DNA from 2 places in the Nanhaiella sioensis genome. Region 2 is predicted to be linked to the other one. Evidence: riboswitches for the same ligand, from Rfam matches in the RefSeq annotation. Region 2 holds a riboswitch; the other holds the start of a gene.
The links. A riboswitch is a leader RNA that binds a small molecule or an ion and turns the genes downstream of it on or off. The one in region 2 is predicted to bind thiamine pyrophosphate.
Positions count from the first base shown of each region.

Region 1 (17,170 bases), 3.4 Mb from region 2:
GTTGTTCATCTTCCACAATCATAACTTTAAGCATTACAACCCCTCCAGTTCAGTATCATACAAGTCATCCTTGACTCTTTTTCGTAATTCCAATGTAATCTTAGTTCCACAGTTTATTTTTGAGTCAACTTGTATATGCGCTTCATTCAAAGATGCTAATCTTCTTCTTATGTTCGTCATACCTATCCCTGCATTTTTCAGTTCTCCATTTTTAAACTGCTTTAATGCTTCCTCCGACAATCCCACCCCGTCATCTTCTATGATAATAAGTATAGAGGTTTTACGGTTTGTGATTGATAATGAAACATTTCCTTCTCCTTTTTTATTAAACACTCCATGTCTAATCGCATTTTCAACAAAAGGCTGAATACATAATGCAGGAATATAGAATCCATCTAACTCATCATCTATGCTAGCTGTAAAGTTTAACCACTTAAACCTAACTCTTTCAATTTCCACGTAAGACTCTATCAACTGTAATTCTTGCTCTAGTGGTATAAACATCGTTTGAGGAGTTGTGTTGTAAATGATACGTAAGTATTGGTTTAACATTTTGAGCAATCGAATAGCATCATCAACATTTGTATAACATAGAGATGCAATTGTGCTAAGAGCATTATGTAAAAAGTGTGGCTTTATTTGTGCTTGTAAAAAAGCTAGTTCATTATTGAAAGCATCCTCCATCGATGTTTTCATAGCAAGCAATGTTTGAATCCTCGCTAATATCGTGTTGGAGTCAAAGGGTTTCGTAATATAATCGTTCGCACCAGCGTTAAAGCCAAGAGCGATGTCCTCTGGCATATCTTTCACTGTTGCTAACAAAACAGGTAATGATATGAATGATTTTGACTCCCTTATTTTTTGACAAAGCTCAATTCCCGACATTTCTGGCATCATCACATCAGTTATAACAAGGTCAATATGAGGATGTTCATTGAGTTTACTTAAAGCATCATTCGCTGAAAATGAAATAATAACCTTAAAATGTTGCTTTGATAACATATTTTGAAGCACTTGAATATTAGCTCGTTCGTCATCTACTATGAGAATCGTTTGATCAGAATTAGCAGTAGTGTCGTTATCGCTTTGTAAATCCTCATTTCGTCTATATGTAGATGCAGTTGTTGATGCAACTTCTTCGACTAGCTTCGGATTTTGGGCAATCGGTAGGGTAAAACAAAATCTAGACCCTATACCAACTTCAGTCCAATCGACCCAAATACGACCATTCATCTTTTCTATTAATTGTCGACTAATATATAACCCTAAACCCATACTTTGATAGCTATCAACTTGCATAAATTGGTCTAATTGTTCGTAATAACTAAATATCTCTTCCCTTTTCTCATCTGGGATTCCTATTCCCGTATCTTCTATATATATGTATAAGGTTTCTTCTATTTTTTGAGATGAAACAGTAATTTCCCCACGCTCTGTGTGCTTTATCGCGTTATGGATTAAGTTATACAAGATTTGGCGCAAACGATTTTCGTCAGCTTCTACTAACGCATAATCGTGTAGATTATTTATTAAGTCAATATTTTTCCCTTGCACTTCAAATGCGAGTACATCAAACACGATTTGAGCTGATACTTTAATATCTACAGTTGCTATGTGTAACTGCAATTGTCCATTTTTTAGTCTGGAGACATCAATTAAATCATTTACTAAATTGGATAGCTTAACTGAGGTGTCGTGAATGAGTGTAAGATTATTCCTTTCGTTATTTGACATTTGATCTTTTTTATCTAACAAGTATGAAGAAATATTAATAATACCGTGTAATGGTGTTTTTAACTCATGAGAAGTTTTTGCTAAAAACTCATCTTTCATTTTGTTCATTGAAATTAACTTATTCGACAAGCTTTCAAGCATGCCAAATGTATGTGTATATCGAAGAGCTAATAAAATATACATTACCGCTACAAAGATAACAATACTTATTTCTCTGTATTGGCCTAAATCATAAATAATTTGAGACCGAGTTTTTATAATCGGCTCCCATTGTATAAATTCTCCAGTCAAAGCTACCATAATATCAAAGAAATTAATCGTACCGAAATACATAAAAAAAAGAAAAATAAATATGCTCGATAATAGTAATAACTCTCTTTTCTCGACCTCATCATATTTTCTTTTATAAAATACCCTCACTAACTTAAAGAAAATAAAACTTAAACAACCTCCGCTAATAAATAAGAAAAACATCTCCATATGAGTATATTTATCATAAGGAAACAGCAAAACTATTAAAGGATAAATCACTAAGAGTGAGCATGCAATACGCATCACCCTCTTAGAAAGTAATGTCGCATCTAACGCATGAAGGAATAAGAATATGAATAAAATTGCGCTATATGCTGATATATCTTGAATCTTATAGGCCGTATCAATTGAAATTGATGGAAAAAACAGCATAAAGAGCTTCTCACTTCTACATGAGTAAGAGATTAATAAACATAAGAAAAATAATCCATTGTATAAATAAAACTTGTTACTTTTCATTTTCATAAAATAAATACTCATATGATATACACAAAATAACAACAAAACAAAAATAATAGCTAAATCTGTACCAAAAGAGATGAGTTGCAACTTAGATATGTCCTCTTGAAGGCCAAATTCTATATCGTCAATAATACCCCCATCATAATAATCATATTTAGATACTTGTATGACTAATTCAAAAGAGGATTGATTTAGCGGGAAATACTTTGCATAAGGAATATTACCGATTTGTTGCGTCTCTACATTGTTGGTAGGCTCCCCACTCTGCCCGACTAAATAACCGTTAATAAACAATTTATGTGCCATGCGTATATCATTAATTTTAATTCCGAAAAGTTGGTCAGTATGTTTATCATTTAATAATACCTTTAGTCGATAGGTAGCAAACCCATCTTTATTTATTACACTCGTACCTCGTATTTGATTACCAACGTTCGGAACATTTTGAAAGTTGTTACTAAAATCGTTCTTATTTAAAATAGCAGGTTGTAATAGTACATTTTCATAAAATTCCCAATTCCCATTAAGACTAACTAAGCCATCCTTCTTAAAGTTCCAATTGGTAAGGTCGATAACTCCTTTATTAGCAGTTGGAGCAGATGGGTTAGAATTAGTCACCGGATTTAAAAAGTATAGAAAAAGTATTGCTAATATTAACCCGATGATGATCATTTGACGTTCATGCTTACTCATCTTATTTCTCCTAATTAAAAAATTATAATTAAATATCGGAATAAATTATTATACTACACAAAATCATGACACAAGAATAAATTGTAATGTGTTTCATCAGTCACGATTAATAAACTTTTTTCTAATTGTTACAGAAAACTAGTTGTATACGTTCAATGACTATGAAAAACAACAGCAACACTTTTCCTAATCTGTATTGCTTTTGAAATAAGTAAAGAAAAGATCGTATTCGATTAACACCATATTTAACAAGGAATGAAACTTATTATTGTAAATATTTATGCGTATATATTTCTACTCTATGAGAAAACACCCCATTAGAAAAAAATAAAATAAATGTAAGTAATTGTCGGAATTCTCAATATTTAAAATTTTTTAAAAGAGTGCTTTTTCGTGATACCATATAAATAAATTATATTAATCGGAGGGGTTCTCATGAATGTTCAAGAATTGCGTAACCACTTTATTTCTCAAAGGAAATATGAACCTATTGATGGTAATGAATTGCTTGATTTCGCAAGACAAATCTACTTGCATGGAAACCTTCCCATTAGAGATTATAGAAATATTGTACGTCAATTAGAGACTGATGGAGCGCAGAAGCCTGAGTATGTTGTAGATGAAATCGTCTAAACGTTATATGCGAGCTGCAAGTCAAAATGGGCTTTCACGTTCATTTGACTTCCGATAACAAAACATAATTGACTAATCTCTTACTATTCATCTAAAAAACTATGACATCATATTATAAGACATAATATGGAGGGGATACTATTATCCCCTCTATTTTTATCCAATACCTAATCTACTAATTATCAATTTTCCTAAAAAAACCATCAAAATCAATGAACTGAACACGCTCTATACCAAAAAGCTTATATTTTATTTTCAACTGCTTAATTTCAGTCGTCTTGTAAGATTGATCAAATTCCTCCATTCTTAGTACATATGTCACTACAAACCTTTCTTTATCAGGTTGATAGTCTTGAATATCTCGATATACGGTATCTATTTTTCTTTCCTCATTTTCAGCTAAGCTTCCATAAAATCCACTTACATAAATATAAGGTATAGCTGATAATCTATCACTCTCATTTAATGCTGTACCATCATTTTTTATTATTGTAATTTCTTTTATAATTGGACTACCTACACCATTCCATTTCATGCCATAAGACAAATGGACTGCGTCATTATCTCTTAATGATTCTAGTGGAATTCACGTGTGGCTCCATGTTGAAAACCCACTTTCATCAAAATCCTTGTATAAATTGATAGTTAAAATCACTCCAACAGTGATTAAAGTAATGATCGGCCCCGATAAAATAATGAACCATTCTTTTTTCACCTCACCACTCCATTCTAGTTAATACGTTCAAGTTAAGAAGTACACTTTTCTTAACATCATTAAAATATATCCCACTTATAGAGATCAGTTCAAAAGATCCATAGGAGATATTTTCATTTTTTTCTTTTTATGGATATTAATGAAGTTTGATCTTATTTTATCATTAAATTCCATTTTATTTTGAATAAAAGTTATATTTATCGCCTTTTTATCCAATAGTAATAAAGATGGAAAACTATACATAGGAGGAATTAAGGATGGGTCGTGGTAAGCATTTTAATCATAAACGGAAAGGTTATAAAAACACCAAACATAAATTCGGACATAATGTAGCAGCAAAATATAAAGAAGAAGCAGAATTTGCAATCGAAACAGTAGCTACGAGGAAAGATCGTCCAGTTTCAATTCACGTTGAAAAAGAGTAAGTTTTGTTAGAAATAGTCTGTGTAAATAAGAGTATTTAATGAAAGTTCATGGTAAAAACAAGTGAGAAGTAAGCGCTATTCGCCTACTTCTCACTATATAGAAGATTTAGCCGTATATATTGGAGCCTGTTTGCGTAAATTCCTCTGCCTTTTGCTTCATTCCCTCTTCTATCACTTCAGACTCATTTTTACCTTGGTCTTTTGCCATATCTCGAATGTCTTGAGATATTCGCATTGAACAAAACTTAGGCCCACACATTGAGCAAAAATGGGCTGTTTTAGCACCTTCGGCAGGCAATGTTTCATCGTGATATTCACGTGCTCGCTCTGGGTCTAACGAAAGGTTAAATTGATCGTGCCACCTAAACTCAAAGCGTGCCTTAGAAAGTGCATCATCTCGATTTTGAGCACCAGGATGTCCTTTCGCAAGATCTGCTGCATGAGCAGCAATTTTGTATGCGATAACTCCTTCACGTACATCTTCTTTGTTCGGTAAGCCTAGGTGTTCTTTAGGTGTTACGTAGCAAAGCATCGCCGTTCCAAACCAACCAATCATTGCAGCACCTATAGCTGAAGTAATATGGTCATAGCCAGGCGCAATGTCTGTCGTTAATGGGCCAAGTGTGTAAAATGGCGCATCGTGACAAACTTCTTGTTGTTTATCCACATTTTCTTTTATAAGATGCATCGGAACATGACCAGGTCCTTCAATCATCACTTGAACATCATGCTTCCAAGCAATTTTCGTTAATTCACCCAATGTTTCCAATTCAGCAAACTGCGCTTCATCGTTCGCATCAGCAATGGAACCTGGACGGAGACCATCCCCTAAAGAAACTGATATGTCATATGTTTTTAAGATTTCACAAATATCTTCAAAATGAGTATATAGAAAGTTTTCTTCATGATGTGCTAAGCACCACTGCGCTAAAATAGACCCACCTCTAGAAACAATGCCTGTCGTACGCTTTGCAGTCATTGGTATATATCTCAAAAGTACCCCTGCATGAATCGTAAAGTAATCTACACCTTGTTCAGCTTGCTCAATTAATGTGTCACGATATACTTCCCACGTTAAGTCTTCCGCAATGCCATTTACTTTTTCAAGCGCTTGATAAATAGGAACCGTTCCGACTGGAACTGGTGCATTTCTTATAATCCATTCTCTCGTTGTATGTATGTTTTTCCCTGTAGACAAGTCCATCATCGTATCTGCACCCCAACGAATAGCCCATGTCATTTTTTCTACTTCCTCATCGATGGATGACGAGACGGCCGAATTGCCAATATTCGCATTAATTTTCACATGGAAGTTTTTCCCTATAATCATCGGTTCACTTTCTGGATGATTAATATTTGCTGGAATGATCGCGCGACCACTAGCTACTTCATCTCGGACAAACTCTGGGCTCATATTTTCACGTATAGCTATAAATTCCATTTCAGGGGTTATTATACCCTTTCTTGCATAGTGCAATTGTGTGACACATCCGCCACTTTTTGCTCGTAGAGGCTGCTTATTAATATGTGGAAATTGTTCAAGGTTTGAACGAGCATCTGATTCTACATATCCATTATCCTCTGGTTTTATTTCACGGCCTTCATACTGTTCAACATCATTTCGTTTAATAATCCAGTCATCTCGTAGCTTTGGAAGACCTCTCCGTATGTCAACATCATATGCAATGTCTGTATACGGTCCGCTCGTATCGTATACTCTCACAGGCTCATTTTCTTCCTCGCCAAAAGTACCACTAGTATGTTGAAGCTCAATTTCTCTCATCGGTACTTTTACATCAGCTTGTTCTCCTTGTACATAAACCTTCTTGCTACAAGGAAATGTCATATTTTGTGCAATACTTTCTTTTGTCATTGAAAATTCCTCCTCAATAATATGAATGAATCAACTGTCAGATAGTCGGTTTGTATAAAGTATACATTTTCCAACTATCTTATGAAGTTGCTAACCCATACCAACTAAAAAAGAGTTCTCAAAATTGAGAACCCTTTTGTTGAAAGTAATTTATGACATAGCTATAGTAACAATAAGCTGGTCGAATTCTACTTCCCTACGCTGGTATGAGCCAGATCAGGTTCTAAGAGTCAAAGAACTTTAAAGCGCTCTTCTCTCAGTCCAAGCTATTGGACCCCCCTAGTAGTGAACATATGTAATTATCGTTAATACTATAACACAATTAATATTGTTGTGAATAGAGAAAAAAGAAATTATACAATTTATTATTTTTCTTTAAGTTCACTTATCATCGCATTTAATAAATAATCAACTGATTGATGAAGGTTTAACAAACGCTTCCCCTTCCCTTCATTATAAAAAACTTGAACAGACAATGTTTGCAAATTTTCAATAGTCGATTCAATTTGCATTGGATAAATATACTTAGGGTTTTGTTCATTAATCCACTGCAAAGCATTGATTTTCCACATATCAAGAATTTTATTAACTTCATTAGCAAACGGATATACCTCACGATAAAAATCAACTTCAACATGAGTAAGCTCTTTTCTTTGTTCCAGTATATCTATGCATTTATTATTAAATGTCTTTAACATATTTGTTAATTTTATTAATTTTTCGTAATTTTCCATATTATTTTCTCCAATTAATCTACTTAAGTTCCAATAATATTATATCAATTCGATGGATTGATTGAAAGGATAGCGAGGGTATCTTTTACTGAATTTTCATGTGGGATTAGAGTGCAATGTCGATGATGTTATGGTCATATATATTTTCTATTTTATGAAGGTTATTTGATATAGTTTTAATATTCCTTTGTTGTTGCTCAACATATATACCTATGTGTTCTTCAACATGATTAACAAGCTTTTGATCTATTAATTCAAGATAGTCAAGCAATTCATCAAACACCGAATTCTGCAATTCTTTATTGGTCAATTCCATTTATCTTCTTCCTCCTCATCAGTATATTTAACTTACATTATAATCATTGAGCTAAACATAGCCTCTCTTTTACTTATACGGTATAGTTTCGTGATGTTAAGCTCAACACCTCCACGATTGACAAAACTAGAACTAATTCAACAAAGAAAGTCGACAATTTTATATTTGCGACAATTCGACAACGCAGTTCGCATGAAAATAACAGGATTGTTTACACTAATTGTTAGGAGGTGTTTTAGTTGGCCAAAAATAAAAACAACAAGCAGCAAAATACTCGAGAAAATAAACAGAAAGCAACGGGATATGGTAACCCAAAACTAGAAGGCCCTAATAAACCTGCTACTTAACTTCAAACGAAGATGAGGGCTAGCCTTCCCTCATCTTCGATATATTACGTGTGAATCACCTCAACTACATGTCCTCATAGTACACTCTCCAATCGTTTACTTCATTCAAAATATTATATTTGTAACATTATTATACGAACAACCGTCTAATTATTTGAGGCTAAATAACGTGTAAAAAGAAGTTTATCACTTGCCATAACTAAAAAAAACACCTATACTTTTTTTTTAACATCATTATGATGACACTTTGTTAAAATCGTTACAATGTAGTTTTACTATTTGTTATGATAGTTGGTGAAGTTAGGTGAGGAGGATGAATCAGTGATTCGCTATCCGAATGGTAAATTATATAAAGAAAAACAAGAAAAAGATACTAATACCGCTAAAAAAGCTTCATACAGTAATCGTGGTATGACTTTGGAAGAGGATATTAATGACTCTAATCATTATTATTTACTACACAATATAGCGGTTATTCACAAAAAGCCAACGCCAGTTCAAATCGTACAAGTTGACTATCCGAAAAGAAGTGCTGCTGTTATTAAAGAAGCCTATTTTAAACAAGCTTCAACTACTGACTATAATGGTATTTACAAGGGTAGGTATATAGATTTTGAAGCTAAAGAAACTAGAAACAAAACATCATTCCCTTTGCAAAACTTTCACGACCACCAAATTAAACATATGCGAGATGTAATAAATCATAACGGATTGTGTTTTGTCATTTTACGATTTACTAAGAATGAACAGATCTTTCTGCTAGAAGCTACCCACCTATTAAGTTTTTGGGACCGTATGAAAAAAGGAGATAGAAAATCAATAACAAAACAAGAGATAGTGGATTTAGGTCATGAAGTCCCACTAGGCTATAAGCCACGCATTGATTATCTTAACATATTGGATAATATTTATTTCTCATAACTCTGCTAGGGATTATTAAGTTGAAAGGTAGGAATACCACATGGCAAGTCAATCACAGTCAAGAACAGCACGTAAACAAGCTGAACGTAACCATAAAAGTAAACAAAAACCTAAAAAAAGTATCTTTCAATTTATTAAGAAACTTATTTTAGTATTTTTTTCGTTAGGAATTATTGGCGCTATAGTTGGAGGAATTGCATTTTATGTAATCATTAAAGATGTGCCTCCATTAGATGAACAAGCATTTCAAGCCTCATTCTCTTCAAAGGTATTTGATAAAGATGGCAATGAATTTGCTGAGCTTGGGATAGAGAAACGCACGTATGTAAAATATAACGAAATTCCAACAGTACTTCAAGATGCATTTCTAGCTGTTGAAGACGCTCGTTTTCTTGAACATCATGGAATTGACCCCATTCGAATCGGTGGAGCCGTTCTTGCTAATATTACAGAAGGCTTCGGTGCTGAAGGGGCAAGTACTATCACACAACAAGTTGTCAAAAACTATGTGTTAACACCTGAAAAAAAAATAAGTCGAAAAGTTCAAGAGGCATGGTTAGCATATAAGCTTGAACAAATTAAATCTAAAGAAGAGATATTAGAACTGTATTTAAATAAAATCTTTTTAGGTGGAAGTACGTACGGAGTAGGCAAAGCAGCTGAAGTATATTTCGGCCTTGATAAAGATAATTTAATTGACATGCAACTAAATCAGGCTGCTTTACTAGCAGGAATGACTCAAAGTCCAAATAATTACAATCCTATTAAAAATCCTGAAGCAGCAGAAGAAAGAAGAAATGTTGTACTATCTTTAATGGCGCAACATGGCTTTATTTCAGCTGAACAGGCTGAACAAGCCAAAGCAATACCTGTTGAAGAATCACTGAATGTAACAACAATAGAATCTGAACCTTATGACGCTTTTCTAGATTATGTTATAGAAGAAATTAATGAATCTGGAGATTACGATCTATATTCAGGTGGCCTAGAAATCTATACGACGTTAGATACAGAAGCACAAAAATATACTAATGAGCTGTTACAATCGAATAATGTTGTCAACTTCCCAAACGAGAACCTCCAAGCTGGAATTACATTACTTGATACGAAAACAGGTCAAATAAGAGCCATCGGTGGTGGACGTAATCAAGACGCTGCAAGAGGTTGGAATTATGCTATAGATACAAAAGCACAACCAGGATCTTCCATAAAACCTGTTCTTGATTATGGTCCTGCAATTGAATATTTAAAATGGTCGACATATGAACAAATTAATGATGAACAAATGACATATGCTGATTCTAATAAACAAATATATAATTGGTATGATGGATATAGAGGCTGGATGTCTATGAGATATGCTATAGAACAGTCAGTTAATGTTCCAGCAGTTAAAGCAGTGAGAGAAGTCGGTCTCGATAAAGCAAGAGACTTTGCGGTTGGTTTAGGAATCCCACTAGAAAAACAAATATACGAACCATACGCTATAGGTGGATTTAGTACTGGTGTATCTACATTAGACATGGCAGGTGCATTCAGTGCCTTTGGTAATGAAGGATTTTATAATCAACCTCATGCTGTTACTAAAATTGTTTTTCCTGATGGAAGGGAAATAGATTTAACGCCGGAAACAGAAGAAGCGATGTCAGATTACACTGCTTTTATGATAACTGATATGTTAAAATCTGTTGTTACCAATGGAACAGGTCGGGATGCCTTCGTTAGCAATGCAGTCCCAGTTGCCGGTAAAACAGGATCTACTAACTATCCTGTAGATGAAACACAAAAATACGGTTTACCGGAAAATGCAACGAAAGACGTATGGTTTGCAGGCTATACAACAGAATATACAGCAGCAATATGGACAGGATTTAATCGAATTAGTGAAGATGCATATTTTAAAAGCGTAGATGAAGAAAAAATTGCCCGTAGACTATTTAAAAATTTATTCACCCACATATCAGGTGGTGAATCTGCTGATTTCACTGTACCTAACAGTGTGGTTCAACAAAAGGTTGAAAAAGGGTCAAATCCCGCAAAATTACCTAGTGAATTTACACCACAAAGTGAAATCGTCTACGAATACTTTGTGAAAGGCACAGAACCAACTAAGGTCTCAGAAAAATATGATAAAATAGACCCACCTAATGGTTTTGAAGCTTTATATGATGAAAGAACTAATGCATTACAATTATTGTGGGACTACACGTTAGATGGATCTGAGGAAGAATTAAGTGACATTTCATTCGAAATTAAACAATCAATTGATGAAGGCCCGTATGAAGTAATAGGCACTACAAAAGAGTTTAGTTACCTCGTACCTGATCCGATTGAAGGGGCAATCTACTCTTATCAGATCTCAGCAGTTAGTGACAGCAATCCAGAAAATAGAAGTGACCCACTAAGTGCCTCTGTTGAGATTCCGATATTTGAGGAAGAATTAGAAAATCCGTTTGATGACTTATTTGATGAAGAGCCAGGAACTGATGATGAAGGAGAAATTGGAGACCCATTAATTGATGAAGGTGACCATGATGAACGGCCACCTGAACCACCTCCAAGTGAAGAGGATAATAATGAATAATAACTTAAAAAAACAACAGGCTATGAGAGGTAGCCTGTTGTTTTTTTGTGGGTAAGCTCGTCCAAATGGTGGTTAAACAAAAGTCATTTTTTCATTTGTAAATTAATATTTAAAGATTTTTAACTAAGGTTATTTTCACATAGATTATCGCCCTTCGTGCTCAAGTTATCCTCGAATATAACTATTGCTCCGTAAGTTGAATAACTACATAAAGCACTGTAATAGTAATTAACAAAGTTGACGAACCTTACTCACTAGCTAATTTCAATCTTAAGTATCGATGTTATTTTTGTAATGCAACAATCTTATAATATATTTTAGTACTTTCTTGAAATAACTCACTAAGCTGTATAAAAGAATGAAATTGATGTGGTTTTTTCATTATAAAATCAATTCTTTCACCTACATTGATCGGTTTGTATTTCAATTCTTTAATTTGATCTTGAATATTAATAAGGTTCGTTACAGGGCTGCTGTTCATCCAAAAAAGCATAGATAAGAACAAACCTAATGATTGATCAATCGCCTGTTTGATATTCGTTTTTTTCCTCTGCTGAAAATGTTGAGTTAACTCTGGTTCAATCCCCTTCCATTTAGCTATTACTATAGGAATATATTGCTCTATCGACAACCAAGGCTTAATTGTATCTATATCGTTATGTGCTGCAATGTCGTAGCCAAAATTAGTTAAATCAACGTTCAATTCAAATGAATTATGTAGGTTAATATTTAGATTTGTTATAGACTCAGGGAAAAAGAGTGTATTTTTCATATGGTTTGGGATATTTAGTTCCAACCTTATTTCTCCCCTTTGGTAATTCTGTTGTTCTTTTTCATTCTTTTTTTACCCTCTCTGCACAAATCAAGGAGTGGACATACTTCACACTGAGGTGATTGTGCTTTACAATGATATCTACCGAAAAATATCATGCGATGATGGGTCACAGACCATTCATCCTTTGGTACTTTTCGCATTAGTGTTTTTTCTACTTCTAAAACACTATCCTTCCAACGACATATCCCTAAACGTTTACTAACACGTTCAACATGAGTATCAACAGCAATCGCCGGTATGTCAAACGCGACTGAGACGACTACATTTGCTGTTTTTCTTCCTACACCTGGTAACTTCGTTAACTCGTCACGGTCATTAGGAACAATACCTCCATATTGCTCGATTAATAACTGAGATAGATTGCGGATATTTTTCGCCTTATTTCGAAATAAACCAATAGATCGAATATCCTGTTGTAACTCTTCTAATGAGACTGCCAAATAATCTTCAGGCTTCTTATACTTTGTAAACAACTTTTTAGTTACTTTATTTACAAGTGCATCGGTGCATTGTGCAGATAGAGCAACAGCAACCACAAGCTCAAATGGATTTGAGTGATTTAGTTCACAATGTGCATCAGGAAACATTTCCCCCATTTTATCTAAACAAAACCTAATTTGTGTATTATTTAACATAGTATATTTCACACCCAATTTTAATTATTGACTACTCCGCATTAATTGTTCCTTTCCCTACGAACAGATAACACTAATAAAGATTATCATTAGTGACGGTTATTCCTCTTTTAAAAAGATCAATATCATACAGTCTCCGTTGGATTTTTAGGTTAATTTACAACATTGTAAAGTAGTATTCTTTGTAATGCGGATCAGTCTTGTTAATCAATTTACATAAGTAAGTAGGACAAAAAAAATCAGGCTGCAAATAGCTCACCTGATTGTTCGCTACTTTTTTCAAAAGATCACTGCTGTTCAAGCCAATTATAAAAAGGAATAGTACGTTTATATTCCCCTTCCTGTGTACTTGACCGTTTTTGTTGATGCTTCCGAATATTTTTACCGTAACTTTGAGCTTGTTCAACCGTTTTTATCCCATTCTTTTTCCACTCAAATAATATGCGATCAATATATCTAAAATTTAATTTTCCTGATAGTACTGCTTCACGCAATGCTGTCTTAATAATGATTGGATTATATTGATCCTGATCAAGCCACATAGATAATGTTTCACCTTCGAATGGTGATAAAGGTCGACCAAACTCTTCTTCAAACATCACATATAAATTAATATCTTCTTTGTTTGGTTCTTCAACCGCTGTCTCTGATACAAAGCTCATTAAAACTTTTTCCCACAATGGCTGCAAGGAATACTGCTCATTAATTTTTCCATGCTCATCACTGCCTTCTTCAATACGAATATACGCTCTTTTTAATAACAATCGTAATATATCCGTGCACTCTTCTGTTGAAAGTGTCATTCTATTAGCTAATTCATTTGGTGTAGGGAATTTGTTTCCTTGTTCTATAAAAGAATACACATGTAAAATTAACATAAGTTCCTGTTCATTAAGACCAATCTGTACGTAGTTTTGTAACAGCATTTTTGGGATAGAGATACTGCCTTGATCAAGCCAGTCAAGCATTTTATCTTTACTTATCATTTATGACACCTCGTCCTTAGTATAACATGAACAAGAATATGTGATGACCGTTTACAAACCATTTCACAGTACATCATATATGCAAAAAGGATGTCTCAAAAGAAAACGATCTGACATACAATTTCTTGCAATAAGGAGATTCTTCCTTAAATATTGGATGAAATGTAAGTTAGATCCTTTAGAGTCACCCTCCAAGGGAATTTATCAGTCATAATATACTAAATAGCAAATGACAGACAAACATAATCATTTTAGTTTATATTTCAACTTAATTATTTATGAATACCATTTATTACAGTGAGATCTTCACTATTCACTTTCTGGTGAAAACCTTACCCCATTTAAAGCTCCCACCTATTGAGGTGGGAGCCGAAGAACATTAAAAGTTAACTAATATTAAGGATATAGACGGTTTAATAAACGTGGGAATGGAATTGTTTCACGTACATGCTCAACACCACTAAGCCATGCTACCGTTCTTTCTAATCCTAAGCCGAATCCAGAATGGGGAACCGAACCGTATTGACGTAAATCTAAATACCATTGATAAGCCTCTGGAGATAAATCATGTTCCTTCATACGTTGAGCTAATAATTCAGCATCATGTATGCGTTCAGAGCCGCCAATAATCTCACCATACCCTTCTGGAGCAATTAAATCAGCACATAACACAACATCGTCTCGATTTGGATCTGGCTGCATATAAAAAGGTTTTAATGCTGTCGGATAATGTGTTATAAATACAGGCTTTTCAAAACTTTCTGCAATTGCAGTTTCATGAGGAGAACCAAAATCATCCCCCCATTCAATATCGTCAAAGCCCTTGTCGTGTAAAAACTTAATTGCATCATCATACGTAATACGTGGGAATGGTGCTGTAATCTTACTAAGTGTTTCAGTTTCTCTCCCTAAAATTTTCAATTCAAGTGCACAGTTTTTCAACACTGCTTGAACGATATAGGCTACATATTGTTCTTGTACTTGTAAATTATCTTCAAACTCGTAGAATGCCATTTCGGGTTCAATCATCCAAAATTCGATTAGATGACGACGAGTCTTAGACTTTTCTGCACGGAAAGTAGGACCAAAAGAAAATACTTTTCCTAAAGCCATCGCAGCAGCCTCCATATATAATTGGCCACTTTGTGATAGATAAGCATCCTCTTCAAAATATTTAGTATGGAATAATTCCGTTGTCCCCTCAGGAGCACTTCCAGTTAATATTGGTGGATCTACTTTGACAAAGCCATTGTTATTGAAAAATTCATACGTTGCACGAATGATTTCATTACGTATTTTCATAACTGCATGCTGTCGTTTCGAGCGTATCCATAAATGACGATTGTCCATTAAAAATTCTGTACCATGCTTTTTAGGTGTTATCGGGTAGTCAACCGATTCACGAATCACTTTAATATTAGTTACTGTTAATTCATATCCAAAAGGTGACCGTTCATCTTCTTGAACCGTACCTGTTACAAACAATGAAGTTTCTTGTGTGATTGATTTAGCAAGCTTGAATACTTCTTCTTCAACCTCAGCCTTAACAACAACCCCTTGAATAAATCCTGAACCATCTCTTAACTGTAGAAAAGCGATTTTTCCACTTGAACGTTTGTTAGCTAACCAAGCTCCAATGGTTACTTCCTGGCCAACATATTTACTTACTTCAGTAATTGTCGTTTTCACTATAAAATTCCCTCCAAAATACAATACATCCGTTTGCAGAGGTAAACAAGTTGCTTGCCTCTTTTTATATGTATCCAAATTACATTATACATTTCGACAAAAATTGTTGCAAGGCAGAAAAGCGTGATTGCCACTGCTATTAGCTAATAGCACGGAAGAGTCTTAAAGCAACTTAGCATTGAGGCTAGACAATAAGACAATGCTATTCCAATCCTTATTCAACGAGAGTAAAAGTGCAAGATTCTCCAACAAAAAGGGTCTGACTCGATATTATTTGCACAATACATGCCTAAAGTACAAACTAACACTTTTTGAGTCAAACCCTCTTTTATTTGGCTGTTTATGCAGTTGTAATTCTACACCAGAATAAGCATCTCGTCTAAAACATAAAAAATAAATATATTAATCCCTTGTATCTTGAGTAAAAATGTATAATAAGCGCATATATTTTGAGTGCATATTAAAAATCATTATGCATGACATTGCACTTTCATAAAATGACTAATTCTTTCAATTGCTTTTTCTAAATGATCAAGTGATGTCGCGTATGAAAGTCGTAAATTGTCTGGAGCTCCGAATCCTGACCCTGGAATGATTGCAACTTTTTCTTCTTCCAAAAGAGCTTTAGCTAATTCATCTACGTCTTTTAAACCTGCTAATTTAGCTGCCTCTTTGGCATTAGGAAATAGGTAAAATGCCCCTTTAGGTTTAATACAAGTGAAGCCGGGAATTTGAATCAATTTTTCATAAATAATATTCAAGCGTTCTTCAAAAGCTACACGCATATCTTCTACAGGCTGTTGAGAACCATTATAAGCCGCAAGAGTAGCATATTGTGCAATTGACGTTGGGTTAGATGTACTGTGACTTGCAAGATTTGTCATTGCTTTAATAATTTCTTTATTACCTGCAGCATAGCCAATTCTCCATCCAGTCATCGAATGTGATTTGGATACACCATTGATAATGATCGTCTGCTCTTTTAATTGTGGAGATATCTGAGCAATCGAAACGTGTGCACTATTGGCGTATACGAGCTTTTCATAAATTTCATCAGAAATAATTAAGATGTTATGTTGTAAACATATTTCACCTAACTCTGCCAATTCTTCTTTACTATATAACATTCCAGTAGGGTTACTTGGAGAATTAATAATAATTGCTTTAGTGCGCTCTGTAATTGCTCCCCTAAGTTGTTCGCCAGTAATTTTAAACTCATTCTCTTCTTCACCCTTGACAAATACAGGATGTCCTTCTGCTAATTTTACTTGTTCAG
Region 1 is NZ_JBKAEG010000001.1:4,530,230-4,547,399, reverse strand. It holds gene V1503_RS21505 (response regulator) at 1-34, opposite strand, end outside; gene V1503_RS21500 (hybrid sensor histidine kinase/response regulator) at 34-3,201, opposite strand; gene V1503_RS21495 (YppF family protein) at 3,637-3,834, shown strand; gene V1503_RS21490 (hypothetical protein) at 4,010-4,381, opposite strand; gene V1503_RS21485 (hypothetical protein) at 4,421-4,549, opposite strand; gene V1503_RS21480 (hypothetical protein) at 4,807-4,974, shown strand; gene thiC (phosphomethylpyrimidine synthase ThiC) at 5,081-6,847, opposite strand; TPP riboswitch at 7,024-7,138, opposite strand; gene V1503_RS21470 (DUF1798 family protein) at 7,213-7,581, opposite strand; gene V1503_RS21465 (hypothetical protein) at 7,688-7,897, opposite strand; gene recU (Holliday junction resolvase RecU) at 8,566-9,165, shown strand; gene V1503_RS21455 (transglycosylase domain-containing protein) at 9,206-11,749, shown strand; gene V1503_RS21450 (YpoC family protein) at 12,033-12,545, opposite strand; gene nth (endonuclease III) at 12,548-13,219, opposite strand; gene V1503_RS21440 (DnaD domain-containing protein) at 13,507-14,202, opposite strand; gene asnS (asparagine--tRNA ligase) at 14,602-15,894, opposite strand; gene V1503_RS21430 (pyridoxal phosphate-dependent aminotransferase) at 16,365-17,170, opposite strand, start outside.
Region 1: linked by a shared signal. The riboswitch ahead of thiC (phosphomethylpyrimidine synthase ThiC) and the one ahead of tenI (thiazole tautomerase TenI) in region 2 are both predicted to bind thiamine pyrophosphate.

Region 2 (17,170 bases):
TGAAAATTATTTGAACCTATTCATGGTTATTTGTTAGTGATTTAATTCTATCTCTAAATTGACTGTCACGTAAAACTGATAATTCGAACTCATTTAAACTACTTGAAAGTTTAATTGATTCATAGGTATTTAATTGATTAAAAAAGATTGCTAGCGCTGTTTGATTCCCATTTTTATCAGTAGCATATAGGGCTTTTGTCAATATGTATAAAGTTGAACCACCTTTTTGCCCTGCATGTTTCAACCATTGTTGATTAGCTGGATTTTCCATTAATCCTTCCATTACAGGATGTAAATGCTCTTGTACTTCAGATGAAAAATATTCACGACTATTAATCTTCTCCATAATACGTGCGTAATTATAAGTCGTTGATGTACTAAACCGCTCTGAAAACATTCGATCAAAGTCGCTATCATGCCAAGTTGAAGGATCTGCTTTTTGTTTATAAATGCTCGCACCATTACTTTTAAGTTTTTTATGTATTTGATTAGCTAACTCTTTCCACTCTACTGAAGATAAATCTTTAAGTGTTTCTTTCACTAGTTGGTGCTCTTGTTTGCTTGTTATTTTTCCGTAGTTATTAGACTTTACTTCGTATGGAATATATAAACTAGATACGAATGGATAGATTTCTTCATGATTATCCAGTCCCAATTTTTTTATTAGCTCATTAATTTGATCTAATCCAAGCCTCATCATTAAAAATTCTGTATTTGCATTTGAACTAAACTGAATCATACCTTTTACAATTTCTTCAAGTCTAACAGTGTCATTTTGTATTAGGTCTAGTTCTTTCATACGCTCTAGCCAAGCGTTGTGAGCACCTCCATCTGTATTGGGAACATAAAATTTTTCTAACACACTAATTTGAACAGTTTCATTTGATGTGACTAAACCTTCAGCTGCTTGTTCCGCATACTCAATTGCGATAATCGTTTTTACTGTACTAGCTAAAGGCATGTTTTGATCAGATCTAATATCCCCTATTACCTCACCATTCTGGATTAAATAAAGTGATGATTTTTCTTTATTTTCCTCCAGGAACTTTAAGACATAATCAGTGCTTGGTGTGTATATCCAGCGCCTTATACCCCAAATAATAACAAGAAATATAATAACTGCTATACCGAGAATTTTAAGAACTAGAGTCATTTCTTCACCACCTCGTAATCTACAAATATTCCATATATATTAAAATAGGAAAAAATAATATATTTCAGTTATGCAATACATGCATCTGCACATAAAAAGGGCTAAACTCAAAGATGCGTTCATAACTACAACGGTTGTAGTCACTCCGCTTTTTGAGTAACCCTCAAATTATAGTGAGTATTTTACTGGATTAAATGCTGTTAAAGAATATATAAACTTCTTTTGTCGCTCTGTTTCATCGTCTTCCATATCAACGATTGCCCACAACGCTTCATCAAAATAAACGAATAACAATACGTCTTGCCATAATATTTTTTCTTCTTCAGTTAATGTAATATATTCAAAATATCCTTTTGTAAATTCAGTCCATTCCTCTTCAGTAAACAACCTGCTAGGTGCGGTTTCTATCTCAGTATGGAATAAAATTAATGCTAATGCTAAGTCTACAATTCTTGGAACAATTCCTCCATTGTCTGGATCAATTAAAACTGGATGATTATCTTTTTCGTAAACTAAATTACTTGCTTTATAATCCCAGCTTGCATTAACCATTGGTAGCGTTTTTTTCTTTAAACGAGAAAAATCACTCGTTAAGAAATCTTCAATACGACCTTTTAATATATTAAACTCTTTTTTCTCTGGACGATTTTTTAATAAGTTAGATGAGATCTCTTGCAAGTCATTTGTTACATCATTCGTAAATTCATCATCAAAATTTAGCCAGTCAAACCGAGCACATTCAAACGTATCTACTTTATTGTGAATTTGACCTAATAATCTTCCTGCTTCATAGATGTCTTGAAGAGAACCATCATATTTACGACCTTTAATAAATGGATACATTGTCCAAGTATGGTCTTTATATTGAATGAATGGATTTTCTACCTTGACTGGGGTAACCACTTTTATTCCATTAGAATGTAAGCTCGTAGTCCATTCAACAAGCTTTTGTGCAGTATCCATCGTTCTTCGAGTTCGTTTAATAATAACATCCTGCCCTCGATACTGACATTTATATACAGGAGAATATCTATATATAGAATTAGCAGCTTCCTCTGTCCATTTCACATCCCATAGCCTGAACAAGTTTTGTGTTTCTTGAGTATTCACTTATATCACCTTTTCCTAATTTATAGAACGTTCATTACCTCTTTTGAAATTTCCTGTTACTTTAGCAAGAATTAATTGAACTTCATGCTTACTATTGGCTTGCTGAAGTTTAGTAATTATTTTTTCTGCTTCTTTACCTTTTAATGTTTTTACTTGTTTACCCATCCATGTAATAAAAACTGTGTTGTTCTTTGTTACTCGGTAACTAAACATTTCTTCATCTAATCTACCCCGTTTATCAATTTCCGTCATGGTCGTTCACCACCACTTGTCGATTTTGATCCATAAACATGTTTTGACCGATAAACCTCTCTATTTGACCCATAAATTCATGTTTTTGACCCATAAATGTCTCAGTTTGACCCATAAAACATGTTTTTGACCCATAAATGTCTCAGTTTGACCCATAAATTCACGTTTTTGACCCATAAATGTCTCAGTTTGACCCATAAAACATGTTTTTAATCGAAAACTCCTCATACGGTAAAATACATGTTTTAAATAGGTCATCCGTTACGTTGAAGTACCGTTTATCCTGCTAAAGATGACTGTTTACCTTGTTGTAACTGGTACATCTGATAGTATTTGCCTCTCATTTGCATGAGATCATCGTGATTACCTTGTTCAACAATTCGTCCTCGATCGAGTACTAAAATTTGATTTGCATTTTTTATCGTCGATAGGCGATGAGCGATAATAAATGTTGTACGTCCTTTTTTCAACACTTCTAACCCGTCTTGAATAATCTTTTCAGTTTCTGTATCAACATTTGCGGTGGCCTCATCAAGAATGAGAACTGCTGGATCAAAAGCAAGTGCACGTGCAAAAGATATTAACTGTCTCTGCCCTGTAGATAACGTACTCCCTTTTTCAATTACCTTCTCGTCATAGCCATTTTGTAAGTTTTTAAGCAATCGATCTGCCCCAACATCTCTTAAAGCTTTTTCTACTTGTTCACGAGTTATCATTGGGTCATTTAAGCTAACGTTAGAAGCTATTGTACCCGTAAACAAAAATGGATCTTGTAAAACGATTGCCATATGCTGCCTTATCATTTGTACTGGGATAGTATTTATATCTTGACCGTCAATGAGTATTTTGCCTTCTTTCGTATCATAAAAGCGGGACAGAAGATTCATAACTGAACTTTTTCCTGAACCCGTATGACCTACAAGTGCAATCGTATCCCCTTCCTTCGCCTCAAAGGAAATATCATGGAGAACTGTTTCCCCTTCTTTATAGCCGAAAGAAACTTTATCAAATGTAACATTACCTTTATAGCGTGGCATTTTATCCTCACAAACTTCTGTGCCATCTTTGTCAAGAAGCTCAAAAACTCGTTCTGAAGATACTAATGCTTGCTCAAGATTTGCTAATTGGTTTACTAATCCAGTGATCGGTTGGAATAGACGATTCAAATAATCAACAAACGCATATAGCACACCTAGGGATACAGCCGAATTTGCTGTTAATGATTGGCCACCAAAATACCAAATCAAAGCAACGAAGGCAATATTACGTAGTACGCCAACTAAATTATGAGATGTTAAAGAATTTAAGCGTAGTAACTTATTTTGATGGTCGAAATAATCTTTATTAATTTCTTCGAATTCTTCTTTTGTTTCAGGTTTTCTTCGGAATGCTTGAATAATAGTCATTCCTTGTATTGATTCATTGATCATTGCATTTATATCACTTAAGCGTGATCGTATGATATGGTTGTATTTTGACGCATACTTTCGATAAAATTTAATCCAAATGACTAGTATTGGAACAAGCACTAAACAAATGAGTGCAAGTTTTACGTCTAATAAAAATAACGCAATATAAATACCAGTAATATAAATAATACTAGTAACGAATGTTGCTAACACGGTTACAAATAGTTCTTTTATCGTTTCAGTATCATTAGTAATCCTTGAAACTATTTTTCCAGCTGGTAAGCTGTCGAAATATTTAATTGGCAGTTTTTGAATATGTGTAAATACATCGTTTCTCATTTTCTTAATAATACGATTTGCCGAAGTTTCTAGATAAAATTTTTGCCCATATGTGAATATTGAAGCGACGACAAGCAAAGCAAAGTACACTAAAATTAATTTAAATAAATCGTCTACTTCTGGCATGTAAAAAGATAATAGCTCATCATTTGTTAGTTCGACAGCTGGATAGCTCATCTGTTCATTACTACGGGTAATGATCAATGTGCCGTCATCAAATGTTCTTTCACCCTCAGGAGTCGTAACTGGTTGGTCAACAAACACATAATCTCTACCTACTTGTAAGACGCGAACCTCTTTTCCTTTTACTTCATCGACAGAAAAGTGATCCTCCCGTTTGTACCATGTATCTTGATATAATACAGCGTTTTCCCCTTCATCTGTTTCATACCACGGATAACTATCAATTCCTAAAATGTGCTGATCAATCATGCGCTTTGCAATAAATGGACCAGCTAAATCAGCTGCAACAGCAACCATTAGCATGAGTAGTGCAAAGATGATTGTTTTTTTGTATAAAAGGGCATAATTAAATAAGCGTTTTCCTATCGTCATACAACCACCTCCTCTTCAATATGTTCTTCTAGTTGCTGACGGTCATATTGCTCTTTGTACCATCCGTTTTGTTGTAGTAATTCAAAATGGGTACCATCTTCAGTGATTTTTCCATCTTCGAGAACGAGTATTCTGTCAGCATGCTGGACAGCAGACAATCTGTGTGTTGTTATAATTGTAGTTTTGCCAGCTCGTTCTTGCTGGATATTCTCAATAATTTTTGTTTCTGTTTTAGCATCAACTGCTGAAAGAGAATCGTCTAGAATCAGTATTTCTGGATTAACTACGAGCGCTCGAGAGATAGAAATCCGCTGCTTTTGCCCGCCCGACAATGACACTCCTTTTTCTCCTACTAATGTTTCTAGTCCTTCAGGAATAAGAGCTAAATCTTTACGGAAAGCAGCTAAATCAATGGCTTTGTCAATCTCTTTGTCTGTTGCGTCTTTCTTACCAAATATGATATTTTCTTTTACAGTTCTAGAGAACAGCACGTGATCTTGAGGAACGTAACCGAGCCATCCTTGAATTTCCTCTATCGCAATATGCTCAAGTGACACATCAGAAATAGCAATATTTCCAGTACCAAGCGGGTATTCACGTAAAAGTTGTTTTACTAACGTTGTCTTTCCACTTCCTGTTTTACCAACAATCCCTAACGTTTCTCCACGAGATAGATTGAATGATATTCCCTCCAAATTATTAACCTCTGAAGAAGGATATTTAAATGTCACATTGTCAAATGAAATTGCTCCTGGATATTCAAGCGAACGAGGTTGCTTATCGTCCATTACATCTGCTTCATATGAAAGTGTTTCGTTAACACGATCTAGTGACGCATTACCACGTTGCATTACATTCATTAATTCTCCCACTGCAAACATTGGCCATATAAGCATTCCTAAATAAACGTTAAATGAAACGAGCTCACCTAATGTAATAGCCTTATGAAAGACTAGATACGCTCCGTAACCTAGACCTATTAAATAACTCATACCAACTAATACTTTTATCGTTGGGTCAAACAGTGCATCAATGACTGCAACTTTTACATTTTTCTTATAAACATCGTTGGTCTGGGACTCAAATTGTTGTCGGTCTGCTTGCTCCTGTACATATGCACGCACAACTCGAACACCTGATATGGATTCCAACACACGGTCATTCATATCACCAAATGAATCCTGAGCTTCCGTAAACCGTTCATGGATTTTCTTTCCATAAATCTTCATCGCAATCGCCATGATTGGCATTGGTAACACTGCCGCAAGCGTTAACTTCCAGCTGATCATAAAGCCCATTGTAAATAATATCGTCAACATATATGCAGAAGAATCTATGAGTGTAAGTATTCCAAAACCGGCTGTGATTGATATGGCTTTTAAATCATTCGTAGCCTGTGCCATTAAATCCCCTGTGCGTTTCTTTTCATAAAATGTTGGGGTCATCTTTAATAAATGATTCATAAATCTTGAACGTAACGTTCGCTCCACAACGAACGCTCCACCGAATAAGTTGTACATCCATTTATATGTCATTGCATATGTGACAACCATAATTGCCAATAACACCAGTAAATATTGAGTCAGTTTTTGAACAGTCAAACTACCTACAAAAATATCGTCAATTGCCCCACCGATTAGCCATGGCGGAATCACCTCTAATATGTTCACGATAAACAATAATGTAATTGCCACTGCGTAGCGTTTCCATTCTTCCTTAAAAAACCATTTTAATTTTAATAAAACTGAAAACATGTGATCATCCTCCTTTTCTTAGTTGTCTGTACGCTAGCCACCTTCGAGATCCCCAGTATTCATCGTTCTCAATGATTGTTTCGATTCCATTTCATGTCCTCCTCAAAAATTTGGTTAAGTATGTTGTTTTAGTGTTCAATGAACAGAAATACCTTTGCTCTGTTATGTTGAACAATCGTTATATATAAAAAGGGCATATCCGAATGATTCCAGATATGCCCTAATTATCCAATTATATTGTATAGCAATATAAAAAGGCACAAACCACGGATTAATTCCATGACCTATACCTTGTGAGAACAATTGTTTTTCAACTTCTGAGATTTTTTAAAAATTCTCTTAGTTTAAATATAAAAAGCCGTCATTGGATAGGTCACGTTTTTCATTATGAAGTTATTGTTATTGTTATTGTTCACGTCTATATCTTTGATATCAGTAATGAATACAATTTTCTTCATCATTTCGTAACCCTCCTTGTTAATAGTTAAAGTTAATACTTTGCTAGATTATCATTAATTGGCTTGTTCTGTCAATTCTTATTTTTTTAAAAAATATGTGAATTAACAAATTGTGTTAACGATTTAAATCTTTGCTGAGCTAACTTCTTCAATTAATTTGCGTGTAGCGTTCATTTTATCCTCTGCATGTGTAATCGCTGTAATGACTGCAACACCCTCTGCTCCAGCTTGTATTATTGGCTGAATCTTTCCAGCTTTTATCCCACCAATTGCAACAATCGGTACCGAAATGTCGTTGTCCCTCATTTCTTGAATAATCGAAGGTCCATTTACATTTGTCGCATCTTTTTTTGTATTAGTTGGATAGATTGAGCCTACACCTAAATAATCGGCTCCTTTTGCGGTTGCATCTTTTGCTTGCTCAACAGTATGAGCAGATACGCCTAATACCATTGTGGAGCCTATTTTACTACGCACATTTTCGACTGGCTCATCCTCTTGGCCAATATGTACACCATCTGCTTGAAGCTTAATTGCTAGTTCAATATCATCGTTAACGAAAAAAGGGATGTTGTGATCTTTACATATCTTTTTAAGCTCAATTCCTAGATCATATTTTGCTATGCCACTTTTTGCTTCAATACCTTTTTCACGATATTGAAAAGCAGTGATACCACCACGGATCGCTTCGAGTAGAACGACACAAGGATCACCTAAACAATCTTGACTGCCCATCACGAGATAAAGTGGTAACATTTCTTGAACCTTTTTATTAGACATTTTAAAGAGCTCCTTTCTTACCAAATGCCCAATGATTCGTAGGTCCATGTCCCGAACCAATGCCTAACTCATGCTGTATCGCTGCTTGGATAAAAGCTTCTGCAGTCTCAATAGCCTCGTAAATAGCTTTTCCTTTAGCAATTTCTGCGGTAATTGCCGCTGCAAAAGTACAACCAGTTCCATGTGTATGTCTCGTTTCTATTCTTTTGTTATGAAACTCATAAAACTCGTCACCATCAAATAATAAGTCTACAACAATATCGTCTTCGTCATGACCACCTTTAATGATTACATTCTGTGCACCTAGTTCATGAATCATTTTTGCAGCGTTTTGTCGATCATCCAAATTATTTATCTTGATGCCTGCAATTATTTCTGCTTCTGGTATATTCGGAGTAATAACATATGCTAACGGGATTAAGTACTTCTTAAGAGTCGTAACCGCTTCTTCTTGAAGCAAGGCAGCACCACCCTTTGCAACCATTACAGGGTCAACAATTATATGTTGCCACCTATATTCAGAAATTTTATTAGCTACCGCTTTGATTAATTCACTCGAAAATAGCATGCCAGTTTTTATGGCGTCTGGAGCTAAATCGGTAGCGATAGAGTCTATTTGTTGAATCGCAGCTTCTACTGTTAATGGGAAGACCCCTTGAACACCGAGAGTATTTTGTGCGGTCACTGCTGTAATAGCAGACATACCAAACACATCAAGCTCTTGAAATGTTTTTAAATCAGCTTGAATCCCTGCTCCACCTCCGCTATCAGATCCAGCAATTGTTAATGCTTTATATACATTCATTTGTACCATCTCCAACTTTACTAGGATGTTCAAATAAGTAAGTGCTTGATAATGGGAAGGACTTTTTGAACATACACTATTTTATTTAGCTCATTTTAAAATGTTGTTATTGCTACTAAATTAGCGCAGCTTTTGAAGGTTTATACATCCTCATTTGGATGAAGTAACAATGCTTTGTTTATCGCTAAAAACAACACTCCAAGCAAAACAGTATGTTGTTTGACTGTATTGGCAATGAGTGTCTTCATTTCATTACATGTTTTCACCCTAAATATTTGTGATATAACGACCTTGCCTCTGATATTTCCTTTGTGCCGTGAACGAGGACACGACCATCTTTAAAAATAACGAGCCGATGTTGACCTGTCGAAAATGCAACTAAATATGGATTTCGCTCAACCGTACCACCTTGAGATTTCAGTAGATCAGCTACTTTTTCCAAATCCCGATCAATTTTTTTGGGTGGTCGAATTTGTACCGCGTCTCTGCCACAAAGAATGGCTGATTTCGTTTGATTTTCATAAGATAGAAATGGATAGGTTCTATCTTCACCACAAGATGAACATTCAGTCTTCTTTACTTTATCAACACTAATTGCTGAATGTTGATTTTTCCAAAGATCAAAAGATACTAGCTTTTTTCTTAAAGCAGCCCAGTCTTCGACTAATATCTTTAAAGCTTCAGTTGTCTGATAAGCGACCACCATTTGAACTGCTGGACTAATAATTCCAGCAGTATCACATGTCATCCCTCCTAAAGGGACTGTTTCTAGTAAACAATGTAAACATGGTGTGATTCCAGGGACAATAGTATAGCTAATTCCATAGCTTCCAACACAAGCACCATATATCCAAGGAATTTCGTATTTTTGCGAAATATCATTTATTAGCAATCTCGTATCGAAATTATCGGTTGCATCAAGGATGAGATCTACTCCTAAAACCAACTCTTCCATTTCTCGTACAGACACATCTGCAACATGTGCATTGATTTCCACATGTGAATTTATCGCTTGTAATCGGCTTTTTGCTGCAACAGCCTTAGGTATTCTCTCTTGTGCATCTATTTCACTATAAAGTTGTTGTCTTTGTAAATTGCTCCATTCAACATAATCTCTATCAACGATTGTTAATTTTCCAACCCCTGCTCGCACGAGGGCTTCAGCATTGCCTGTTCCTAATGCTCCAGCCCCAATAAGGAGTACATGCTTGTTAGAGATTTTTTGTTGACCTGTTTCACCAATCGGTAAAAATAATTGTTGTCGTGAATAACGTTCACTCAACCAATGCTCATTCCTTCCATCGGACTGCTAGCAGTAGCATATCGTTTTTTTGGTATACGCCCCGCCTCATACCCTAACCGTCCTGCATCAATCCCCAGCTTCATTGCTTGTGCCATCTTAACCGGGTCATTTGCACCAGATACTGCTGTATTCAACAATACGCCGTCAGCACCTAACTCCATTGCTAAGCTTGCATCTGTTGGACTACCGATTCCTGCGTCTACGATTACTGGAACCGTAGCCTGTTCAATAATAAAGCTTAAATTTAAAGGATTGATAATACCTTGTCCAGAGCCAATCGGTGATGCACCTGGCATAATTGCATGACAGCCTAACTCCTGTAGTTTTCTTGCTAGTACAACATCATCAGACGTATAAGGCAAGACAATAAAGCCTTCATCAAGTAATTGTTCGGATGCTTTGTACGTTTCTATTGGATCTGGTAGCAACGTTTTTGAATCTCCAATTACTTCTACTTTTATCATATCACAAAGACCAGAAGCTTTTGCTAGCTTTGCAATACGAACAGCTTCTTCAGCCGTTGCTGCGCCAGCCGTATTTGGTAATAACTTATATTTACTCACGTCTAACTGTTCTAAAAAATTAGGTTGACTTTTTTCATAAATATTCATTCTTCGAACTGCAAAAGTTAATACTTCTGTATTCGATACATCAACAGCTTCCTTTTGTACCTCAAAACTAGAATATTTACCTGTTCCTAAAAATAAGCGTGATGAAAATTCATATGGTCCAATTTTTAACATATTAACCGCCTCCTACAAAATGTACAATCTCAATTTTGTCATTATCATTTACTTGTGTATCTTTATGATCCTGTTTTTGTAAAATAGTAGAGTTAATTTCAACAATAACAATGTTATCCTCAAGCTCGAAGTGGGCGAGTACATCTGATATATTTTCTAAAGTATCAGGTACATCAACCCGATCACCATTAATAAATAACTTCATTCTCACACTCCTTTCACTAACAACATTGTCTAATCTTAGATTGTTATTTTCATATTTTCTATCTCGGTGTTGATTTGCGTACAACATTCAATCTGTTTACGTAAGCTAGCTGTATATCTCATCAACAAAACATACGGAAAAAGAACCTATATTTAAAAACCCAATCATTTTAACGATCAATTCGAAAATGGTGTATTAACTCATGATCAAGATCGATTCCTTCAACTAAATCAGCAGTAACTTTGCCAGTTATAGGGGCTAACAAAATCCCATTACGATAATGCCCTGTAGCTATAATTAAGCCCTCCACATGCGGGTGCTCCCCTAACAAAGGCATACCATCGTGAGTTTGAGGACGAATGCCTGACCATGCTTTTTCAAATTGAGTGTTGATAATTTCTGGTAAAATGATCGAAGCTTTCTCTATTAGACTACAAACTGAACCCGTAGATACTGTCGTATTGAATGTATTTGGGTACATTGTTGCTCCAATAATTATTCTTCCACCTTTTTTTGGAACTAGGTAACAATGATGAGAAAAGATTGTTTGTGTTAACAGAGGTTTGTCAGTCTTGACAGCTAAACATTCCCCTTTTACTGGATAGCTAGGCAATGACAACCCAGTTTGCTTGACAACCATGTCCGTCCAAGCACCGCTAGCTACAATAATCCGTTCGGAATGGAATTCACCCTCGTTTGTCACAACACCTTGGATTCTATTATTTTTTATGATTAATGAATAAACATTCGTTTCCTCTTTGATCGTAGCTCCTAGCACCCTTGCTGCCCTAAAAAATGCAATCGTTAAATCATAAGCGGACACTTGGCCATCTGTAGGTATACTCATAGCTCCTCTTACAACTGGAGATAGTGAAGGTTCATATGCTCTCACTTCCTCAGATGTTAAATATTCAGTTTGTTCCCCAATATTTTTCTGCAATTGAATAATGTGTTTTAATTGCTGCTCCTCTTCTTCACTTATTGCAATCTTGAGCATTCCTTTGTTCACATATCCAATATGGACGTTCGATTTGCATTCTAATTCCTCGATCATTGTAGGAAACATGCTCCTGCTTTTTTTTGCTAATTGAAACAGTGGCCCATCCTCAGTTAATTCCGCTTGAGCTGCTAACATCCCTGCAGCAGCACCAGAAGCTTTACTACCTAATTGATCTTTCTCAATGACCAGCACATGGTGCCCTCGCTTTGCTAGATGATAAGCGATTGAACCACCATTTATACCCCCACCAATAACGATGGCATCATACGTTTTCTTCATGTAATCATCTCTTTCGATAACATTTTTGAATATTCCTTTACTGCTTCTATAGGCGTTTGGGCTAATAATACGCCTGACAATACTGCCACTCCATCTACTCCTCTATCTATCAGTTCAGGAATATGAGATGGTTTAATTCCTCCAATGACAATTAAAGGTATAGATAGCTGTTTTTTTAATTCTTCGACGCTATCAACCCCTTTAGCTATCACTCCTTTTTTGGAGGAGGTAGGATAAATATGACCATATATCACATAGTCAGCCCCTTGCAGTTCTGCTTCAACAGCCTCTTCTAATGAATGAACAGACTTCCCAATGCGAAGTTTTGGAAATGCCCTTTTCACATCGCCTACTGATAAGCTATGATATGCTAGCTGAACACCACCAACTTCAGCAATTGAAGCAACATCAATTCGGTCATTTATGACTATTTTATTAAGTGGTACACTTCGTTGAATTAGTTGATTAATCGTTTGGTATAAGTCTCTCGCTGACATTTGTTTTTCACGTAAATGTATAGCAGTTGCAAAAGGATGAATCTCACTAATAATCGAAACAAACGTGTTGATTGATTGTGCCCCAGTTGAAACAATATGTAGCTCTTTGTTTGCCATAAGACCTCCTTGTAAATAAATTTAGTCAAGTATTTGAGCTTAGTTTATTCAGCTCTAGACATTACTCACTAATAAACGGTCTCACATATCAAGATGAGGAATGTACCAACTTAAATTTGCTTAGCAATCCAAACTGCTCATCGATATTGAGAATTACCCATATACTATAATTTGTGTCCTAGACGTGATTGGCAAATAGGAAAATAACAATATTGAAATGTACATGTCGCCAGCAACAGTCATAAGCATAAGCAACTAAAAAACCCACTCTTGCGTAAGAGTGGGTTTACATGTATCGAAATGAATAGTTGACGTTATTAATCCAATTCATGAATAATATGTCTCACACCTATTTCATAAATTAAGCATGAAGACAAAGTCATTATCACATGTTGTCCACTTCCCTACGCTGGTGTCAGCCAGATCAGGTTCAAAGGGTCTGGAAACAAGCTTCCATCTCAGTCTTTATTCAGACTCCCCTAGTGTTAATATATTTAGTTAGGCTGTCTCATACTTTCCTAAGAAAGCCTTTAGTTATTTCTTTTCATAGTATAACACATGTACTAGATTTCTCAATTAATATATATGACAGTTGAGTGAATATCATGACTCACAGCTTTTCACAAGATATAGAATTTTTATAATCTTTAGAGAAGAAGAGATTTCCTGAACTTTAATTATATTCGTTTTTAGAAAAGCAAAAAGGAATATCATATCAACTTTTCACATTTAAACGATGGGGACCAACAATCCCTCGCGAAACTGTACTAATTTAATAAGAAAGCAACAAATTTCACGAAATAAACGTACTATTCAACTACTACAGCTGTTCCGAATGCAATGATTTCAGAAGCACCTGTCATCACATTAGATGTTTCTAAGCGTAAACATATAATGGCATTCGCCCCTTTACTTTTTGCATCTTCTACCATTCTGCTAATCGCCCGCTGCCGAGCCTCATCCATGACTTCTGTATATTCTTTAATTTCTCCTCCAACAAGTGTCTTAAGCCCTGCCATGATATCTTTACCAATATGCTTCGTTTGCACAGTATTTCCTCTAACAAATCCTATTAATTGTTTGATCTCTTTCCCTGGGACAAAATCAGTAGTTACTAAGATCATCTTGATCTTCCTCCTTTTTTTTCCTTTTAAACGTTCAAAAATTAACATGACAAGTAACATGATTAAAATAACAAAAGCACTACCAAAAAAATACAAACTTACTTTGAATTTAATTAAGAGAAATACAAACCCAAGTATTTGAAAACATATGATTAAAGTAATTAAACAATATTTAAGCACACTCAATACAAACCACCTCTAAAAAATATAGTTTTGTGAACAAGTATTAAAAATGTGTTAATCATGTATAATACGAATGCCCCTATCAAATAGTTCAAAGAAAAAACAAAAAGCCCCTATGAAGAATAATCCACATAAGAGCTCGATGAGCATGTAAGTTGTTATTAATATGGTTAAAAGAATATTATTGTTTTTTAAGTTTCCATTTGTTAAATTCTAAAAATTCTTTAAAATCATTTTTCGAAACACCAGAATCCATTGCCTCTCTTACAAGGTTTATCCATTCAGAATCAAGATCTTCATCGGGTATTTCATCTTCATCAAATAATAATGAATTGACTGAAACATCTAAAACCATTGAAATTTTTTCTAAAAACTGAACAGAAGGATTTGACTGGAGATTGCGCTCTAAAGAGCTTAAATATGATTTTGCAACCCCGGCACGATCAGCCAACTCTGTTAGTGATAATTCTTTTTGTAATCGGTATTTTTTCACGCGTTCCCCTATCATTTTTTCACCTACTTATTTCTTTCTATGTTAGAGTTAAAATGTTTTATTGGTTATCTAAATTCATTGGACATAAAAACTATTCGAATTATTTCTGCGTATATATTCATTTACTAAACATTTTCGCATATATGTTTTAGTATACCATAGAGCAAGAGATGATTGTTTCATAAAATCATAACAACTTAAAGCACAGTAGATTTTTTCAATTATGCTTGTTTGACATCTTTTAAGAAATTACGTATTTCCTCTACAGGTAAACCAATTTCTAATGCTGTAAGAATTAAATCAACCCACTCCTCATCGAGCTTTACTTGCTGCTTTGTATTACTCATTTTTTCCCCTCCACAATAGTTTTCTTTGTTATATACTTTGTTGCTATATATCCTCTTCCCTGAACATCTCAATAAATTTCCTTTTTCCATATGAATTACCTAATAATAAATTTTCTATTATGTCCCGCATTTTTTCTTCGTAATAACAACAAGGCTGTAGGCAAAAATCCTCTGTCAGTCATCATTTTTCTTTTGTGCCTGAACAATTAAACGATGAGTAGGATTCTTAATAGGATCGCAGGTAATTAACGTAATATATGAATCATCTCCTAGATTAGAAAGAACAGACATATCAGTTGGTAAAACTACTATCTTATTAAAAACAGAATACACATGATAATCAGTAAGGGTTTGAATGACTATCTCATCCCCACTTTCAAGTTCATCTAATCTATTAAAAAATTTTCCGTAAGTATAACTTCGGTGTGCTGCGATAGCAGCGTTACCTTTTTTACCTAAAGGAGCCGTTTCAATTAAATGACCAGCAGCATATTTCAAGTCTTTATCTGAAGACCCCTCAACAATCGGTAGAATTAACTCAATTTTATTAATTGAAAGAGTACCTATAACGTCGAGATTTTCACTTTCTAATACTTTATCTGGTTGACTTTTAGTTATCTTTCCAGAATCAATTGTCTCACCTTTGTTTAATACTTGATTTACCGCCTGGTAATTACTTTGTAAGTTATCATCTATCGTTACTGGTGATACTTGTTTGAAGGACTGTAATAACTTTTGTTGATTGTAAGAGTTATAAAAATTATTCACTTTTGGATAAGCAATAATTAAGATACCAAGAAAAACAAAACAAATATAAAATTTTTTCATGAATCTCCTTCTCCACCAACTGTTAAATCATCTTATTTGTTCTTACTGATAAAATACAACATGTTTAATACTTGTCATACAACAGACAAATCATTCATATTCTTAATAAAGAACAATAAATTGATAGCTATTCTTAGTCTCAAATCGAAAGAAGCAAAGACTTATATACAAGCCCCCTATATTGTTTACTTGAGCAATTCGATGAATTCTTTAAATTTTTTTACTTTTTCCTTATCGATATCAACTTGAGAAAACTCTAATGCTAATGCTAAAACCTCATTATCTATTTCTTTATGTATATACTTTTCATCATTTGGACTGATAAGTTTTTCAACATTCACATTAAGTGCTGCTGCAATTTTACAAATTATTTCTATACTAGGGTTCTTCTGTATTCCTCTTTCAATGATACTTAAATATGATTTAGAAACACCCGATAGTTTAGAAAGTTCTGACAAAGAAATCCCTTGCATTATTCTTATCTCTTTTACCTTACAACCATCCATTTATTTTCCTCCTTCGGCATTTTTTCTTTAGTGAGCACCATCTCCCTTTCTCTACTCAATACATCTTATCTTGTTGTTGTATAATCTCTAGGTTCTTTTTATACAATGATAATTTCAAATATTTTTTTGTTACCTCTGAAAGGTCTCCAATAACCTCATCACTTACTAAATGGTAAACATTCACATGCTCATATCCTTTTATTCCTATTTCACACCTTTCATCGATACTTCCAAATACATTTATTTCTTCTTTAAATATATCTAAGTTAATTTTTAAAATTATTTCTTTACTCACAGGAAATTTCAAATCACAAACAAAAATTAACCCATCATCTTGAAAAGAGATAATTTTAATAGCTGCACTTTTCGTTTGGATAGACTGATTTCTAAATCTTACAATTGATACAACCCCACTAGCAGGTTGTTGTATGCTTATCGGTAACAAAAAATTCACCTCCAAAAAAGGACATTATAATCCTCAAAACTGTTCTCCTTAATGAATTTTAAGTTCTTTATAAAGAATTATATATCTAGTATAAATCGAACCACATAAAAAACGCAACTTAATTTTTGGTGCTAATTACCATAATTCCATTCCAATGATGAAAAAAAAACATAAAAAAATATTACCAATTTACTCCAATAAAAAAGAGCGGCTCTAAGTCGAATTATCGACTTAGAGTCGCCCCAATAGCTGTCTAGTTATAGCTTTATCCTTATAAACTTCCTTTTATAGGTTATTTTACTACATGAATTGTTTTATCAATATGATCATGAAGCTCATCCTTTTTCATATGGACAGTCACTTTATACTCACCGATGGTATCAAACGTTTTTAGCGCCTTATATTCTCCAGCGTCACCTTCAATAGCGTCAATATAATCATGCTTTTCTTGACCGTCCTGCCAAACTTCAAACTGAACCTCAGCT
Region 2 is NZ_JBKAEG010000001.1:1,159,789-1,176,958, forward strand. It holds gene V1503_RS05385 (serine hydrolase) at 17-1,153, opposite strand; gene V1503_RS05390 (phosphotransferase) at 1,322-2,263, opposite strand; gene V1503_RS05395 (hypothetical protein) at 2,279-2,515, opposite strand; gene V1503_RS05400 (ABC transporter ATP-binding protein) at 2,794-4,818, opposite strand; gene V1503_RS05405 (ABC transporter ATP-binding protein) at 4,815-6,572, opposite strand; gene thiE (thiamine phosphate synthase) at 7,154-7,810, opposite strand; gene thiD (bifunctional hydroxymethylpyrimidine kinase/phosphomethylpyrimidine kinase) at 7,812-8,615, opposite strand; gene V1503_RS05420 (thiazole biosynthesis adenylyltransferase ThiF) at 8,878-9,897, opposite strand; gene V1503_RS05425 (thiazole synthase) at 9,894-10,661, opposite strand; gene thiS (sulfur carrier protein ThiS) at 10,663-10,866, opposite strand; gene thiO (glycine oxidase ThiO) at 11,036-12,145, opposite strand; gene tenI (thiazole tautomerase TenI) at 12,142-12,759, opposite strand; TPP riboswitch at 13,144-13,250, opposite strand; gene V1503_RS05445 (YbjQ family protein) at 13,569-13,883, opposite strand; gene V1503_RS05450 (helix-turn-helix domain-containing protein) at 14,248-14,574, opposite strand; gene V1503_RS05455 (anti-repressor SinI family protein) at 14,781-14,906, opposite strand; gene V1503_RS05460 (class D sortase) at 15,081-15,734, opposite strand; gene V1503_RS05465 (helix-turn-helix domain-containing protein) at 15,920-16,240, opposite strand; gene V1503_RS05470 (hypothetical protein) at 16,296-16,685, opposite strand; gene V1503_RS05475 (FixH family protein) at 16,978-17,170, opposite strand, start outside.